Regions from separate parts of the Neobacillus sp. Fa239 genome, predicted to be linked through region 2. Evidence: a T-box and tRNA genes for the amino acid it is inferred to sense, from the RefSeq annotation. Region 2 holds a T-box; the other regions hold tRNA genes.

Region 1 (5,183 bases), 2.5 Mb from region 2:
AGCTGCTTGCCACTTCCTTTTCAACTTCCAAACGAATGAAAGGAACCAATCCTAATTGTTGAAAAAGGCTAAATAAGGCATCCACCTGATAAAATTGTCCGCCTATTTGATAGAGTGGCGTTGTCATCGCAAAACTGTCCGAAAAAAGGTTCGTAAAATAAATATATTCAAATCTAAGTTCCTCTTGAATTAACTTTAATTCCGCCTTCACTTCTTCATTCAATGCATATTCCAGCTGCCCAATTACCAGTAACTTTAAGGCTTTTTCTCTGATAAAAATGGGCTCAAGCGGCAATTCCACATGTACCACCGAAGCAGCCGGTTCCATCGGGGTGGTGCTCTTCTCATTTCCAGAAATATATTTACTGATTTCCATTAAAAAGTTGGGAGATTGCAATAATGTATATTGTTCGGTTTCATGTTTCACTTCCTCGACATCCATCGGTTCCACTTTATGCATGCTGCGATATTCAGTAGGCGTTTGCTGGTACATTTCTTTAAAAGCCATATTAAATGCTTTTACATTGGGAAAACCACAATTCTCCGAAATCTGGGAAATATTATAACCGGTATAAAGGAGCTCATGCATCGCTGATTTCAAACGGACATTTTTGACATATTGGGAGAAACTAGCCCCAACTTCCTGCTTGAAATAGCGCGACAAATAGTAAATAGACAAATACTGCTCTTTAGCAATTTCCTGCAATGATATCGGTTTACGATAATTTTTTTCGATAAAAGCTAGAATCTCTCTAATTCTTTCATCCTTCATTTCGGTGAATTGATTACTTTCAAGATGCGTAGTTTTAAAATTTCGAATCAACAGTGTAACTAATTGAAAAATCAGTCCGTTAATCTCGATTTCACTTCCATCCTGCTTTTGGTAGTGGGCAATCAAGATTTTCGCCATTAGTTGGCGAATTTGATCAAAAAGCAGATATAGCCCGTTATCCTCTTTGGATGAAGTGCAGTTAAAACGACACGCATGAATATCCGGATAAGGCCGCTCGATTAAATCCAAAGGAATTTGTAACGATAAGACCACATTCTCCTTATTCCCCTTAATAGAGCATATATCATTGGCGTTAATCAGCAGAAGATCATTTTCAGCTAAATGGCAGGAATGTTGATTAACCGTAACCTCAATTTCTCCCCTTATCACAAGGAGAATCTCGATTCCTATATAAATATGCGGAGAATAATATTCAATGTTTTGTAAACTTATTTGATAAGAATTATCTCTTATTGGCCGGTTCATGAACATCCACCTTAGGACTAGATTAAAAATGTGCCAAGTACATAAAGAATAGACTAGAGCCGTTAACCGTAGTTGCTGTATCCCTCAATCCTTTTCATTTAGGTGCGATAATATATTGATCCCCTATCTTTTAATCAAATGCAGCAGCATTTAAATTATCAGTAAACCTTAAAAATGAATTAAATTTTGGTCATTGAACAAGATTGTCATTTCAGACAAATTCTTAATACGATTATTAAACTGAAAGTCATTATACAACTCCGTTATAGTTTTTTCTTCAAGTGCTGCTTTTACCCTTTTCATTTTTCTTGCATTGTTCAATTTCTTTATTCCCCTTTAAGAAATACAGGCTTAAAGATATTGAATAAACTAAATTTGTTGTCCACACGGTTGGTAAACACTTTAGGACACTAAAAACGAAAAAAGGTCAATACCTTGATTGCTCAAAGCATTGACCTTTAAAAGTTTTACCCTTTTAAGTGATACCGGTGGTCGGGGTCGAACCGACACTCCAGAAGGAACACGATTTTGAGTCGTGCGCGTCTGCCAATTCCGCCACACCGGCAAATAATTAATAGCTTGGCAGGGGCAGTAGGAATCGAACCCACACTGAAGGTTTTGGAGACCTTAGTTCTACCTTTAAACTATGCCCCTAAATGGTGGAGGGGGACGGATTCGAACCGCCGAACCCTGAGGGAGCGGATTTACAGTCCGCCGCGTTTAGCCACTTCGCTACCCCTCCAAATATAAACAAAAAAAATAATGGCGGAGGAAGAGGGATTCGAACCCCCGCGCGGTTTAACCCGCCTGTCGGTTTTCAAGACCGATCCCTTCAGCCGGACTTGGGTATTCCTCCATTATTTTTAAAATTAATTGGTAGCGGCGGAGGGGATCGAACCCCCGACCTTACGGGTATGAACCGTACGCTCTAGCCAGCTGAGCTACACCGCCATAACATAATTTGATTCAAAACTTAGTTGGTGGAGTCTAGGGGGATCGAACCCCTGACCTCCTGCGTGCAAAGCAGGCGCTCTCCCAGCTGAGCTAAGACCCCATTTACTTTAAAAGAACTGCTGGTCGGGAAGACAGGATTCGAACCTGCGACCCCTTGGTCCCAAACCAAGTGCTCTACCAAGCTGAGCTACTTCCCGAAAAATTAAACCAGTGCCGAGGACCGGAATCGAACCGGTACGGTAGTCACCTACCGCAGGATTTTAAGTCCTGTGCGTCTGCCAGTTCCGCCACCCCGGCAAGAATGGAGCGGAAGACGGGATTCGAACCCGCGACCCCCACCTTGGCAAGGTGGTGTTCTACCACTGAACTACTTCCGCATATGTGAATTAAAAGTGCGGGTGAAGGGAGTCGAACCCCCACGCCTTGCGGCGCCAGATCCTAAGTCTGGTGCGTCTGCCAATTCCGCCACACCCGCATATATTGAAGATTATTTTCACTTTAGTGAAAAAGTTATGGTGGAGGATGACGGGATCGAACCGCCGACCCTCTGCTTGTAAGGCAGATGCTCTCCCAGCTGAGCTAATCCTCCATTTATACAGCCTGGCAACGTCCTACTCTCACAGGGGGACAGCCCCCAACTACCATCGGCGCTGAGAAGCTTAACTTCCGTGTTCGGGATGGGAACGGGTGTGACCTTCTCGCCATTATTGCCAGACTATTTACTTGAGAGATCGTTCCCTCAAAACTAGATAATACAGAAGAAGTTTTCGTAAAAACGAGGTAATCTGTCTAGCTTCGGCTCCTAACTTCTCTCGAAGTTGAACAGTCGCCTCCGCTTTTCTATTTGGTTAAGTCCTCGATCGATTAGTATCAGTCAGCTCCACATGTTGCCACGCTTCCACCTCTGACCTATCAACCTGATCATCTTTCAGGGATCTTACTAGCTTGACGCTATGGGAAATCTCATCTTGAGGGGGGCTTCATGCTTAGATGCTTTCAGCACTTATCCCGTCCGCACATAGCTACCCAGCGATGCCTTTGGCAAGACAACTGGTACACCAGCGGTGCGTCCATCCCGGTCCTCTCGTACTAAGGACAGCTCCTCTCAAATTTCCTGCGCCCACGACGGATAGGGACCGAACTGTCTCACGACGTTCTGAACCCAGCTCGCGTACCGCTTTAATGGGCGAACAGCCCAACCCTTGGGACCGACTACAGCCCCAGGATGCGATGAGCCGACATCGAGGTGCCAAACCTCCCCGTCGATGTGGACTCTTGGGGGAGATAAGCCTGTTATCCCCAGGGTAGCTTTTATCCGTTGAGCGATGGCCCTTCCATGCGGAACCACCGGATCACTAAGCCCGACTTTCGTCCCTGCTCGACTTGTAGGTCTCGCAGTCAAGCTCCCTTATGCCTTTACACTCTGCGAATGATTTCCAACCATTCTGAGGGAACCTTTGGGCGCCTCCGTTACTCTTTAGGAGGCGACCGCCCCAGTCAAACTGCCCACCTGACACTGTCTCCCACCCCGATGAGGGGTGCGGGTTAGAATTTCAATACAGCCAGGGTAGTATCCCACCGACGCCTCCACCGAAGCTGGCGCTCCGGTTTCTCAGGCTCCTACCTATCCTGTACAAGCTGTACCAAAATTCAATATCAGGCTACAGTAAAGCTCCATGGGGTCTTTCCGTCCTGTCGCGGGTAACCTGCATCTTCACAGGTACTATAATTTCACCGAGTCTCTCGTTGAGACAGTGCCCAGATCGTTACGCCTTTCGTGCGGGTCGGAACTTACCCGACAAGGAATTTCGCTACCTTAGGACCGTTATAGTTACGGCCGCCGTTTACTGGGGCTTCGATTCAGAGCTTCGCTTACGCTAACCCCTCCTCTTAACCTTCCAGCACCGGGCAGGCGTCAGCCCCTATACTTCGCCTTGCGGCTTCGCAGAGACCTGTGTTTTTGCTAAACAGTCGCCTGGGCCTATTCACTGCGGCTCATCGAGGCTATTCACCTCAATGAGCACCCCTTCTCCCGAAGTTACGGGGTCATTTTGCCGAGTTCCTTAACGAGAGTTCTCTCGCTCACCTTAGGATTCTCTCCTCGCCTACCTGTGTCGGTTTGCGGTACGGGCACCTAATATCATCGCTAGAGGCTTTTCTTGGCAGTGTGGAATCAGGAACTTCGGTACTCTATTTCCCTCGGCATCACAGCTCAGCCTTCACGGTGAACGGATTTTCCTATTCACCAGCCTAACTGCTTACACGCACATATCCAGCAGTGCGATTACCCTATCCTCCTGCGTCCCCCCGTTGCTCAAACGATAAAGAGGTGGTACAGGAATATCAACCTGTTGTCCATCGCCTACGCCTTTCGGCCTCGGCTTAGGTCCCGACTAACCCTGAGCGGACGAGCCTTCCTCAGGAAACCTTAGGCATTCGGTGGATGAGATTCTCACTCATCTTTCGCTACTCATACCGGCATTCTCACTTCTAAGCGCTCCACCAGTCCTTACAGTCTGGCTTCAACGCCCTTAGAACGCTCTCCTACCACTGACACCTAATGGTGTCAATCCACAGCTTCGGTGATACGTTTAGCCCCGGTACATTTTCGGCGCAGAGTCACTCGACCAGTGAGCTATTACGCACTCTTTAAATGGTGGCTGCTTCTAAGCCAACATCCTGGTTGTCTAAGCAACTCCACATCCTTTTCCACTTAACGTATACTTTGGGACCTTAGCTGGTGGTCTGGGCTGTTTCCCTTTTGACTACGGATCTTATCACTCGCAGTCTGACTCCCACGGATAAGTCTTTGGCATTCGGAGTTTGTCTGAATTCGGTAACCCGATGAGGGCCCCTAGTCCAAACAGTGCTCTACCTCCAAGACTCTAACAACGTGAGGCTAGCCCTAAAGCTATTTCGGAGAGAACCAGCTATCTCCAAGTTCGATTGGAATTTCTCCGCTACCCACACC
Region 2 (5,183 bases):
GTTCATTATATAGTTAGCATATTGAACAGGTACAGGCTTGTCTAAACCGTACTTTTGTTTCATGATAAGAAGTTGATCAGGTGATAGTTTTGATGCAGCACTAAACGGAGTACCTGGAATCAGCTTCATAAGGAAAAAGGTTACTGATACAACGATGAAAAGGGTAAGAATCATATAAAGTACCCGTTGTAAAATATATTTTGCCATTCCCCCACCTCCTAATTATTAAAAGATTCATCATTTTTCGACAATTGTCTTACAGTTAAAAAGAGAGTATATCCTTAATATACTCTCTTTTTATTTGATTACTTATAGTTATTTTTTAGGATTTACAATCTTAATCCATTGATAACTAAAGTCTGGTCCATAACCATGGTGTGCAAGTCCTTGTACTTTATCAGAAACTAAAAGGTTTGCTGAACGTTGATAAAGCGGATCTATTGCAGCATCTTGATCTAAAATTAACTTTTCTGCTTGTTGTAATGCCTTAAAGCGTTCATCCGGCTTTGTAGCCAAAGTAGTTTGTGCATCTTTGATTAACTTATCAACAGCAGGATCTTTGTAGCTCATATGTTGTTGTTGGCTATCTGATGTCCAAATATCCATATACGTCATTGGGTCTGCATAGTCAGGGCCCCAACCGCTGAATAGGATATCATATTGTTGTTTGTCTTCACGGTCTAATTTGATGTTAAATGGAACACTTTGAATAGTTACATGTGCACCTGGAAGTGTTTTCTCAATTTGGTCTTTGATGAATGCATCAGTTTGTTTAGCTGAAGTAGTATCTTGACCAACATAAGTAAACGTTAAATCCTTCTTGCCGATTTCAGATAAACCTTTTGTCCATAATGCTTTTGCAGTTGCTTTATCAGTAGCATTATATGTGCCAGTATCTGCACGGAAGTCTTTGCCTGACACACTATTAAAGGCAAAATCTTTTGCTACTATATAATCAGCAGGTGTAGAACCATTCGCTAATACGTTGTCTGTAAGAGCTTTTTTATCAATTGCTAATGAAATTGCTTTACGAATATTCACATTAGCTAAAGCAGGATTTTTCTCGTTAAATTTCAACCAGAAAAGGGTTGGTTCTGAGTAACGTAGAAGGTTTTTAGATCCTTCATATTGTGAAATGATCGCAGGCTCTGCAAGTTTTGGTGTAATATCAGCTTCACCAGCTTCAAATGCATTCGCAGATGCTTGACCATCTTTAGATACGTTAAAGTTGATTGTTTTTAAAGAAACATCTTTTGCATCCCAATAAGTATCGTTTTTCACTAGAGTCCATTGAGTTGCTTGCGGACCATCCCATTTAGTCATTTTGAATGGACCATTAGATAGTAAGTGAGTAGCATCTTTTGCATAATTTGCACCTTGAGACTCAACATACTTTTGGTCTAAAGGATAGAATACTTGGAATGTTACGTAAGAATCAAAGAATGGAATTGGTTGTTCTAGTGTAATTTGTAAAGTATAATCATCTAATGCTTTGATTCCTAAATCAGTAACAGGTTTTTTCTTGTTTGCAATATCAGTTGCATTTTTGATTTTGCCTTCCATATAGTAAGGGCCGTATGGAGAAGCAGTTTTAGGATCGATAGCACGTTGCCATGCATATACGAAGTCATGTGCTGTTACAGGATCTCCGTTTGACCATTTTACATTATTTTTTAACTTGATTGTGTAAACGGTTCCATTAGAGTTCACCTGTGGTTTACCGTCAGCAACACCATCGATTACCTTTTGGTTTGGATCCAAACGATATAGACCTTCGTTTGTAGCATTTAGCATTGTGAAACTCACAACGTCTTGGGCCTGTGATTCGTCCATCGTTGGAATTTCAGCTGACTCTAAAACATTTAATACTTGTGCAGGAGCTTTATCCTTTGTTGTAGTACCAGCATTATTGTTTGTGCTTTTACCGCCAGAGCAAGCAGCTAGAACCATGCTAAGTGCTAGCGATGACGTTAAAAGTAGTGAAAGTTTTGATTTCTTCACTAGAAGACCTCCCTTTTCTATTATTCTGAAAAATTACTACATTCCCTATTATACATATTTTCAACTAATTGTACATTGTTTTTTTAAAATTAATTTTCGGAAAAAACATATTTTTTACAAATAGTTAACAAAAAGATTAAAACTTTTTAGTCTTGAGTTGATTTTTTTTTTTATTAGAGCTATATTTTTCCCTATAATATCAACGTTTTGGAGGGTTTCCGGTGAAAAAGAAAATTAAAAAAAATTTAATAATTTTGGCAGTATTCCAGCTTATCATTGTTGCACTTTCATTTCTTAATTATCACAATATTTCGTTATTAAGCTATATCAATATATCTTTTTACATCTCAGCCACTTTGCTGCTCACCTTCTTATTTGTCTTCACTATTCAAACTGGTTTTTTTGATGTTGTCTCAAAGTCATTTAGGATGGTGGCATCTCGTGGAAAAAACAAGCGCAAGTTTGATGAAATCCCCTCGCTTTCTGAACTTGTTTCTTTTAATAACAAACCGTTATTATTTTATGGACTTGTAACCGCCTTATTAATGTTACTTGCCCTTGGTCTCTATTATGGTTTACAGACTTGATTCTGAATATGCATTTCTTTATAATATGAATAAGTAAATAGCACTAAGCGATGATAAAGAGTAGTACGTATTTTTCAATCGTTCAAGAGAGTTTGTGGCTGGTGAAAACAAACACGAGAAAATACAGAATGGACTTTTGAGCTTCTTTCTGAACCTTATTTCAAATGATATAAGCAAGTAGGAAAAGACGTTGCCTAACGTTAATAGGAGCCATAACTTATTTATGGAACTGAGTGACTCTTTTTGAGTAATTTAGGGTGGTACCGCGAACCATTCGTCCCTATTGTTTAGGGATGAATGGTTTTTTTATTTAATTATGATTTTTCAAGGAGGATATTTGTCATGAAAACGATTTTTTCTGGCATTCAGCCAAGTGGTATTATTACACTTGGTAACTATATTGGCGCATTGAAACAATTTGTTGACCTGCAGGACGAATACAATTGCTTCTTTTGTATTGTAGACCAGCATGCGATTACAGTTCCGCAGGATCCGGAAACATTACGGAAAAACATCCGAAGTCTTGCTGCCTTGTATATTGCAGTTGGCATTGATCCGGAAAAAGCTACTTTATTTATTCAATCCGAAGTGCCTGCGCATGCACAAGCCGGTTGGATGATGCAATGTATTTCTTATATTGGTGAATTAGAAAGAATGACGCAATTTAAAGATAAATCAGCTGGAAAAGAAGCTGTTTCTGCTAGCCTTTTAACCTACCCGCCCCTAATGGCAGCGGATATTCTCTTGTATAACACGGACGTTGTTCCTGTTGGGGAGGATCAAAAGCAGCATATGGAACTAACCCGCGATCTTGCAGAAAGATTTAATAAAAAGTTCGGGGATATCCTTACCATTCCTGAAGTCCGCCTTCCTAAGGTCGGAGCAAGGATTATGTCCCTTCAGGAACCAACAAAAAAAATGAGCAAGTCCGATCCAAATAAAAAAGCGTTTATTACCCCGCTGGATGATCTTAAGCAAATTGAGAAGAAAATTAAAAGTGCCGTGACCGATTCAGAAGGAATTGTTAAATATGATAAAGAACAAAAACCAGGAATCTCGAATTTAATTTCCATTTATTCTATCTTAAGCGGTAAATCTATTTCTGAAATTGAAGATATGTATCATGGAAAGGGATACGGAGTCTTTAAAGGTGATTTAGCAGAAGTGGTAATAAACGTCATTAAGCCAATTCAAGATAAATATTTCAGTTTACTGGAATCGAGCGAACTTGATGCGATCCTTGACCGTGGTGCCGCAAAGGCTCGTGAAATAGCGAATCAAACCCTTATTAAAATGGAAAAAGCGATGGGGTTAGGCAGGACTAATCGATAACCTTCATCGTCCCATGATTAAAGCCTGACCCACAAAAGGTGTTTTGAACACGCCTTTTGGGTCAGGCTTTTAATTTACTCTTGGACCATGCTCCATTTCCCAAAGCTTTTCAAAGAATGGCTGTCCTTTTATTAAATTTTCGCAGAATGTTGCATGTTTATTTGTCCATCCATATTTTGTTTCCTCATAAAGCTGTTCCCAGGCCTCTTCAAAGTTTAGTTCCTGAATAATGGAATATCTCTCTGGACACCATTCGGTATACCAATAACGGACCTCTGCTTCATTTTTTGATGAATGAAGTTGATCAAGTGCCATAAATAACAGCTGTTTCAGCTGTCGTTCTTTTCTCGTTAAACCTCTCATTAATTCCGGCTCAGGAGAAAGGATGTGGAAATTTTTTAATACTTGATTCTGTTGATAAAAGTGATACTTCATGGATTCATGTGTCTCAATCATTTCATAGACAAGCTGTTCTTGTCTGGGGATTAACCTGCTTTTGCGAATCGGGATGTTATAACCGATTGTATCAACAGCCAATATACCAACACCATCGGTCACGACAAAGCAATAATCAAGCTGAATTCTTTCGTGGTTTTTTCTTAAATACGCCTTTTGAAAGATGTCATCTAGGAGTTGTTGTGGTAATTCTGATAAGTCATTTTCAATGTAATTAAATAATATCGGTTCAACCTTTAAAAGCGGAACCTGGTCTAAGAGCTCTACCCCATCATCCTTGCGCCATTCATGAAAGTTGCAGACATTATAACCGTTTTCTTCACCTTCAAACCAATTAACCCAAACATCATGAAGATACAACATTGTACAACCCCTCACTTCAAGAAACTGTTTGTCAATCAGTATGGGCAGACCTTAGTTAAATTATTCCTTTATATATATTTTGCTCCAGTCATGTTTTATTACTTGTTTTTGGAAAGTAAATACTTAGAGATACGATGATGATCCCAATTGGTAATAATAAACATGCTGATTGATGAAGGATAAACTGAAAGTATTCGATTACTTCATAACCAATGGAAAGTAAATTTAAGTAAGCGATTGAAATGATGCCTCCGGAAACAGCCATTAAATAACCAATTATATAGAAAAATATCCTAAATCCCACACCTATTTCCACTCCCATTTTTCCATATAAAACTTGTCCATTTTTTGGTTTACCATATGTATATGAATTATTTTTGTTTTCATTCTGCATCAAAAAAAAACCAGTCATGGTCGAATTCGCCATGAATGGTTTTTTTAATT
Region 3 (5,183 bases), 360 kb from region 2:
CCAGCTTCGGTGGAGGCGTCGGTGGGATACTACCCTGGCTGTATTGAAATTCTAACCCGCACCCCTCATCGGGGTGGGAGACAGTGTCAGGTGGGCAGTTTGACTGGGGCGGTCGCCTCCTAAAGAGTAACGGAGGCGCCCAAAGGTTCCCTCAGAATGGTTGGAAATCATTCGCAGAGTGTAAAGGCATAAGGGAGCTTGACTGCGAGACCTACAAGTCGAGCAGGGACGAAAGTCGGGCTTAGTGATCCGGTGGTTCCGCATGGAAGGGCCATCGCTCAACGGATAAAAGCTACCCTGGGGATAACAGGCTTATCTCCCCCAAGAGTCCACATCGACGGGGAGGTTTGGCACCTCGATGTCGGCTCATCGCATCCTGGGGCTGTAGTCGGTCCCAAGGGTTGGGCTGTTCGCCCATTAAAGCGGTACGCGAGCTGGGTTCAGAACGTCGTGAGACAGTTCGGTCCCTATCCGTCGTGGGCGCAGGAAATTTGAGAGGAGCTGTCCTTAGTACGAGAGGACCGGGATGGACGCACCGCTGGTGTACCAGTTGTCTTGCCAAAGGCATCGCTGGGTAGCTATGTGCGGACGGGATAAGTGCTGAAAGCATCTAAGCATGAAGCCCCCCTCAAGATGAGATTTCCCATAGCGTCAAGCTAGTAAGATCCCTGAAAGATGATCAGGTTGATAGGTCAGAGGTGGAAGCGTGGCAACATGTGGAGCTGACTGATACTAATCGATCGAGGACTTAACCAATTTTAAGATTACCTCATTTTTACGAAAACTTCTTCTGCATTATCTAGTTTTGAGGGAATGAAATTTTTATAAATTTCCTCTTGAAAAAATCTAAAAAGACATTATAATAAAATAGTGTCTGATAAATAGTCTGGTAATAATGGCGAGAAGGTCACACCCGTTCCCATCCCGAACACGGAAGTTAAGCTTCTCAGCGCCGATGGTAGTTGGGGGCTGTCCCCCTGTGAGAGTAGGACGTTGCCAGGCTGTTATATCATTATTCCGCAGTAGCTCAGTGGTAGAGCTATCGGCTGTTAACCGATCGGTCGTAGGTTCGAGTCCTACCTGCGGAGCCATTATTATGGAGAGCTGTCCGAGTGGCCGAAGGAGCACGATTGGAAATCGTGTAGGCGGGTAACCCTGTCTCAAGGGTTCAAATCCCTTGCTCTCCGCCATAATACTTTTATTTTTGGCCCCTTGGTCAAGCGGTTAAGACACCGCCCTTTCACGGCGGTAACACGGGTTCGAATCCCGTAGGGGTCACCAAAGTTTTTTCGCGTCAGGGAAAATAACTTTCATTATAATGGAGGATTAGCTCAGCTGGGAGAGCATCTGCCTTACAAGCAGAGGGTCGGCGGTTCGATCCCGTCATCCTCCACCATAATATTGTCGCGGGGTGGAGCAGTCCGGTAGCTCGTCGGGCTCATAACCCGAAGGTCGCAGGTTCAAATCCTGTCCCCGCAATTCGGTCTGGTAGTTCAGTTGGTTAGAATGCCTGCCTGTCACGCAGGAGGTCGCGGGTTCGAGTCCCGTCCAGACCGCCATATGTTGGCTCAGTAGCTCAGTCGGTAGAGCAAAGGACTGAAAATCCTTGTGTCGGCGGTTCGATTCCGTCCTGAGCCACCATTTAGATTAAAAGATACGCCGATGTAGCTCAATTGGTAGAGCAACTGAATCGTAATCAGTAGGTTGGGGGTTCGATTCCTCTCGTCGGCACCTTAAGCTGACAAATTCAGTTAATATTATGTGGAGGGGTAGCGAAGTGGCTAAACGCGGCGGACTGTAAATCCGCTCCCTCGGGGTTCGGCGGTTCGAATCCGTCCCCCTCCACCAAATTTTTTTCGCACAAGTGAAAATAACTTTTCATAACATAGGGGTATAGTTTAAAGGTAGAACGAAGGTCTCCAAAACCTTTGGTGTGGGTTCGATTCCTACTACCCCTGCCAATTGATTTTATTGTGGCGATTGTGGCGAAGTGGTTAACGCATCGGATTGTGGTTCCGACATTCGTGGGTTCGATTCCCATCAGTCGCCCCATTAAAAGTATTGAATATTTCAATAAATTGTATTATTATTGGGCTATAGCCAAGCGGTAAGGCATCGCACTTTGACTGCGACATGCGTTGGTTCAAATCCAGCTAGCCCAGCCAATTTGCGGAAGTAGTTCAGTGGTAGAACACCACCTTGCCAAGGTGGGGGTCGCGGGTTCGAATCCCGTCTTCCGCTCCATAAAATACGGCGGCATAGCCAAGTGGTAAGGCAGAGGTCTGCAAAACCTTTACCACCGGTTCGAATCCGGTTGCCGCCTCCAATTAAATAAATGTTGGGTTTTGGATTAGAACAGGTAATTAGATTTCGCCGGGGTGGCGGAACTGGCAGGCGCACAGGACTTAAAATCCTGCGGTAGGTGACTACCGTACCGGTTCGATTCCGGTCCTCGGCATTATTTATTTAAAATTTTATTACGCCGGTGTGGCGGAATTGGCAGACGCGCACGACTCAAAATCGTGTTCCTCTGGAGTGTCGGTTCGACCCCGACCACCGGTATCTTTAGATTTAGATAAACTAAATTTAAACGCTGTAAAGCACTCACAAATGTTGTTAAATCAATGTTTGTGAGTGCTTTTTTCGTTATTGAACCAGAATGTGTAGTTAAAGAGTTTCTTTTTAATTGGAAAAGAAAATGAAGAAGTTGCCGATATTGTCGCCTATGAAGCCTATTGGCGACAATACAGAAGAGAAAGCAACCAAAAGTGTCGCCAGTGTTAGGCTACAAGCTTCAGACTACAAATCAGAGAAGGAAGGAGTCTACGCTAGCAAAAAATGCTCAAAAAGAAGAATAGATAACTTAGAAGAATTCTTCATATAAAAATCACAAAAGATCGTTAACAAAATTAAGTTTCATGGCCTGAAATATCATTGCTCACAAGATTTAAATCCCGTAAATTTGATTTCTTCATATATTATTTTTACAAATAATCACATAAAATGTACGGATTAACTATATAAATTGTCCCTATCAAATAGAACACTTTTTGCATTTAATATATGGAATGATAGATTACATTTTGAAAGGAGGTGAATTCGATGCCTTCACTTACAACAGGTCCGTTTTTGGTACCAAATAAAACGAGCAGTGGAAATCCTATTAACCATGTATTTATTTCCCTTACGAATCTTAGCAGAACAGCTTTAACAGTATATGTAGAGATCCATCAAGCTTTAATTGTATCCGACCCAAATGGCTCCAATTTTCCATCTTCAGAAATGACAGCTCTTCTACCATCCGTTCCAATCACACTTGCACCAAGTTCAGCAGTCATGTTCTCTCAAAAAATCGAACAATCCACTCCTCCAACAGAAGCTGATTCAACAGACGATTCAACAGACGATTCTACTAAAGACGCTGCTACTCAATCAAACCCACAAATCTTGGTAGTTACAATTAGTGGTGATGTAACAAAACCTGGTGATTTAATTCAAGTCAGTGTAACAGGCGGTTTTTCATCCGATGGATTTTCACTTGAAGATGCAGTACCAATGATTAGCTTCCGCCATGCTGATTTAGAACACGTTCACCCTTTTGGCAGCCGCTCACCTCGTCGATACTACTAGGATCCCCTTAATTAGCTGGAAATGATGTTGAAGAAGCGTTATGGGCATTAATTGACACTCAGAAAACCTTTAGACCGTTTCTTTTTTAAGACGGTCTTTTTTGGGACAAGTATAAAGTAAAAATCCGAAATGATACTCTTACAGGCACCACTTTAAATTTTATTTTAGCTGAAATATATCCAACTTCAATTTAATAAACTGTATTAGATGTATAGCCCATGCACTTACCTTAATCTATCGCTAGATTTTAAAAGGAGTGGTCGGTCTGGTCATTCTATCTTCGTTTTCATTCTTAACCAATGATTCTACTGAAATTTATGCATGTAAGTGGGCATCAGAAAAGGAGGAAGCACCGCGTGCCATTGTGCAAATCGCCCACGGTATGGCAGAGCATATTCAGAGATACGAATCATTTGCTAATGAGCTGTTTTTTCATAAAATCCATGTTTACGGTAATGATCATCGGGGGCATGGAAGAACGGGGGAACTGAATAATAGTCCGGGCTATTTTGCGGCTGAACAAGGGTTTGAGAAAGCAGTAGAGGACTTAATTCAGTTGACAACGATTATTAAGAAGGAAAACCCTGATGTTCCCATCATTCTTTTTGGTCATAGTATGGGATCATTTTTAGCAAGAAGATATATTCAGTTATCAGGGGAGGTGTTAAAGGGTGTTATTCTTTCAGGAACAGGTGGGGATCCTGGATGGATGGGGAAGCTGGGAAGAATCATTGCGAAGCGTGAAATGATTAATAAAGGAGCAAAGACATCAAGCCCGTTGATGAACAAATTAACGTTTGGCAGTTATAATAAAGGGTTTCGTCCATATCGTACCGAATTTGATTGGTTGAGCAGGGATGAAGCGGAAGTAGATAAATATATCGAGGACCCATTTTGTGGAGCCGTTTTTACTTCCGGATTTTTCAATGACCTCCTCGAAGGTCTTGAAATTATCAACCATCCTTCCAATATAGCCGCTATTCCTTTGAATCTTCCAATCTACTTAATTTCTGGAAGCAAGGACCCGGTTGGAGGTAAAACAAAGGGTGTTATAAAAACCTATCAGGCTTTTGTAAAGGCTGGAATTACAGATGTAACCTATAAATTTTATCAAGATGCCCGCCATGAAATATTGAATGAAATAAATAGGGCCGAAGTGGTGACGGACATTCTTAACTGGATCAATTTTCACATAAAATAACAAGGTATAAAGGAGAGCTGGAAGAAAATCAACCAGCTCTAAATTAATGATGAGAGTAAACCCACCTAGGTAAAGCAAGTGAGGATTTCGACAAATTTCGTAAAATTCCTTGACGAATTTTAGCAAACCATGTATTATAATATACGTCAGATGAAATGAATTATTATTCATTTAACCATGCGGGTGTAGTTTACTGGTAAAACCTCAGCCTTCCAAGCTGATGTAGTGGGTTCGATTCCCATCACCCGCTCCATACATAACTAACGCAGTGTATCGTTACAATAGAGAACGATGCATTGCGTTTTTCTTTTTTTACTGAAAAAAAGATGCCTTATGAGCATCCAAGAATGCG

What was found. The T-box of region 2 lies ahead of trpS (tryptophan--tRNA ligase). A T-box ahead of a tRNA ligase gene usually reads a tRNA of that ligase, here a tRNA-Trp.
Region 1: it has a tRNA-Trp gene. The T-box ahead of trpS (tryptophan--tRNA ligase) is inferred to sense a tRNA for this amino acid. The anticodon was not compared.
Region 3: it has a tRNA-Trp gene. The T-box ahead of trpS (tryptophan--tRNA ligase) is inferred to sense a tRNA for this amino acid. The anticodon was not compared.

Annotation. Positions count from the first base shown of each region.
Region 1 covers NZ_AP041611.1:3,588,227-3,593,409, forward strand. Annotated here, with positions in the region: gene ACZ5XR_RS17430 (helix-turn-helix domain-containing protein) at 1-1,258, opposite strand, end outside; tRNA gene ACZ5XR_RS17435 (tRNA-Leu) at 1,742-1,823, opposite strand; tRNA gene ACZ5XR_RS17440 (tRNA-Trp) at 1,839-1,912, opposite strand; tRNA gene ACZ5XR_RS17445 (tRNA-Tyr) at 1,916-2,000, opposite strand; tRNA gene ACZ5XR_RS17450 (tRNA-Ser) at 2,022-2,114, opposite strand; tRNA gene ACZ5XR_RS17455 (tRNA-Met) at 2,133-2,209, opposite strand; tRNA gene ACZ5XR_RS17460 (tRNA-Ala) at 2,237-2,312, opposite strand; tRNA gene ACZ5XR_RS17465 (tRNA-Pro) at 2,333-2,409, opposite strand; tRNA gene ACZ5XR_RS17470 (tRNA-Leu) at 2,424-2,509, opposite strand; tRNA gene ACZ5XR_RS17475 (tRNA-Gly) at 2,515-2,589, opposite strand; tRNA gene ACZ5XR_RS17480 (tRNA-Leu) at 2,606-2,687, opposite strand; tRNA gene ACZ5XR_RS17485 (tRNA-Val) at 2,726-2,801, opposite strand; rRNA gene rrf (5S ribosomal RNA) at 2,811-2,927, opposite strand; rRNA gene ACZ5XR_RS17495 (23S ribosomal RNA) at 3,057-5,183, opposite strand, start outside.
Region 2 covers NZ_AP041611.1:1,127,941-1,133,123, reverse strand. Annotated here, with positions in the region: gene opp3b (oligopeptide ABC transporter permease) at 1-207, opposite strand, end outside; gene ACZ5XR_RS05325 (peptide ABC transporter substrate-binding protein) at 316-2,001, opposite strand; gene ACZ5XR_RS05320 (DUF3899 domain-containing protein) at 2,223-2,588, shown strand; T-box leader at 2,630-2,873, shown strand; gene trpS (tryptophan--tRNA ligase) at 2,931-3,920, shown strand; gene ACZ5XR_RS05310 (DUF3603 family protein) at 3,990-4,739, opposite strand; gene ACZ5XR_RS05305 (hypothetical protein) at 4,828-5,151, opposite strand; gene opp4A (oligopeptide ABC transporter substrate-binding protein) at 5,182-5,183, opposite strand, start outside.
Region 3 covers NZ_AP041611.1:766,052-771,234, forward strand. Annotated here, with positions in the region: rRNA gene ACZ5XR_RS03550 (23S ribosomal RNA) at 1-756, shown strand, start outside; rRNA gene rrf (5S ribosomal RNA) at 886-1,002, shown strand; tRNA gene ACZ5XR_RS03560 (tRNA-Asn) at 1,017-1,091, shown strand; tRNA gene ACZ5XR_RS03565 (tRNA-Ser) at 1,099-1,190, shown strand; tRNA gene ACZ5XR_RS03570 (tRNA-Glu) at 1,207-1,281, shown strand; tRNA gene ACZ5XR_RS03575 (tRNA-Val) at 1,321-1,396, shown strand; tRNA gene ACZ5XR_RS03580 (tRNA-Met) at 1,406-1,479, shown strand; tRNA gene ACZ5XR_RS03585 (tRNA-Asp) at 1,483-1,559, shown strand; tRNA gene ACZ5XR_RS03590 (tRNA-Phe) at 1,566-1,641, shown strand; tRNA gene ACZ5XR_RS03595 (tRNA-Thr) at 1,659-1,731, shown strand; tRNA gene ACZ5XR_RS03600 (tRNA-Tyr) at 1,764-1,848, shown strand; tRNA gene ACZ5XR_RS03605 (tRNA-Trp) at 1,888-1,961, shown strand; tRNA gene ACZ5XR_RS03610 (tRNA-His) at 1,977-2,052, shown strand; tRNA gene ACZ5XR_RS03615 (tRNA-Gln) at 2,091-2,165, shown strand; tRNA gene ACZ5XR_RS03620 (tRNA-Gly) at 2,170-2,244, shown strand; tRNA gene ACZ5XR_RS03625 (tRNA-Cys) at 2,253-2,326, shown strand; tRNA gene ACZ5XR_RS03630 (tRNA-Leu) at 2,373-2,458, shown strand; tRNA gene ACZ5XR_RS03635 (tRNA-Leu) at 2,482-2,562, shown strand; gene ACZ5XR_RS03640 (hypothetical protein) at 2,687-2,884, shown strand; gene ACZ5XR_RS03645 (hypothetical protein) at 3,103-3,630, shown strand; gene ACZ5XR_RS03650 (alpha/beta hydrolase) at 3,887-4,831, shown strand; tRNA gene ACZ5XR_RS03655 (tRNA-Gly) at 5,011-5,084, shown strand; gene ACZ5XR_RS03660 (B3/B4 domain-containing protein) at 5,163-5,183, opposite strand, start outside.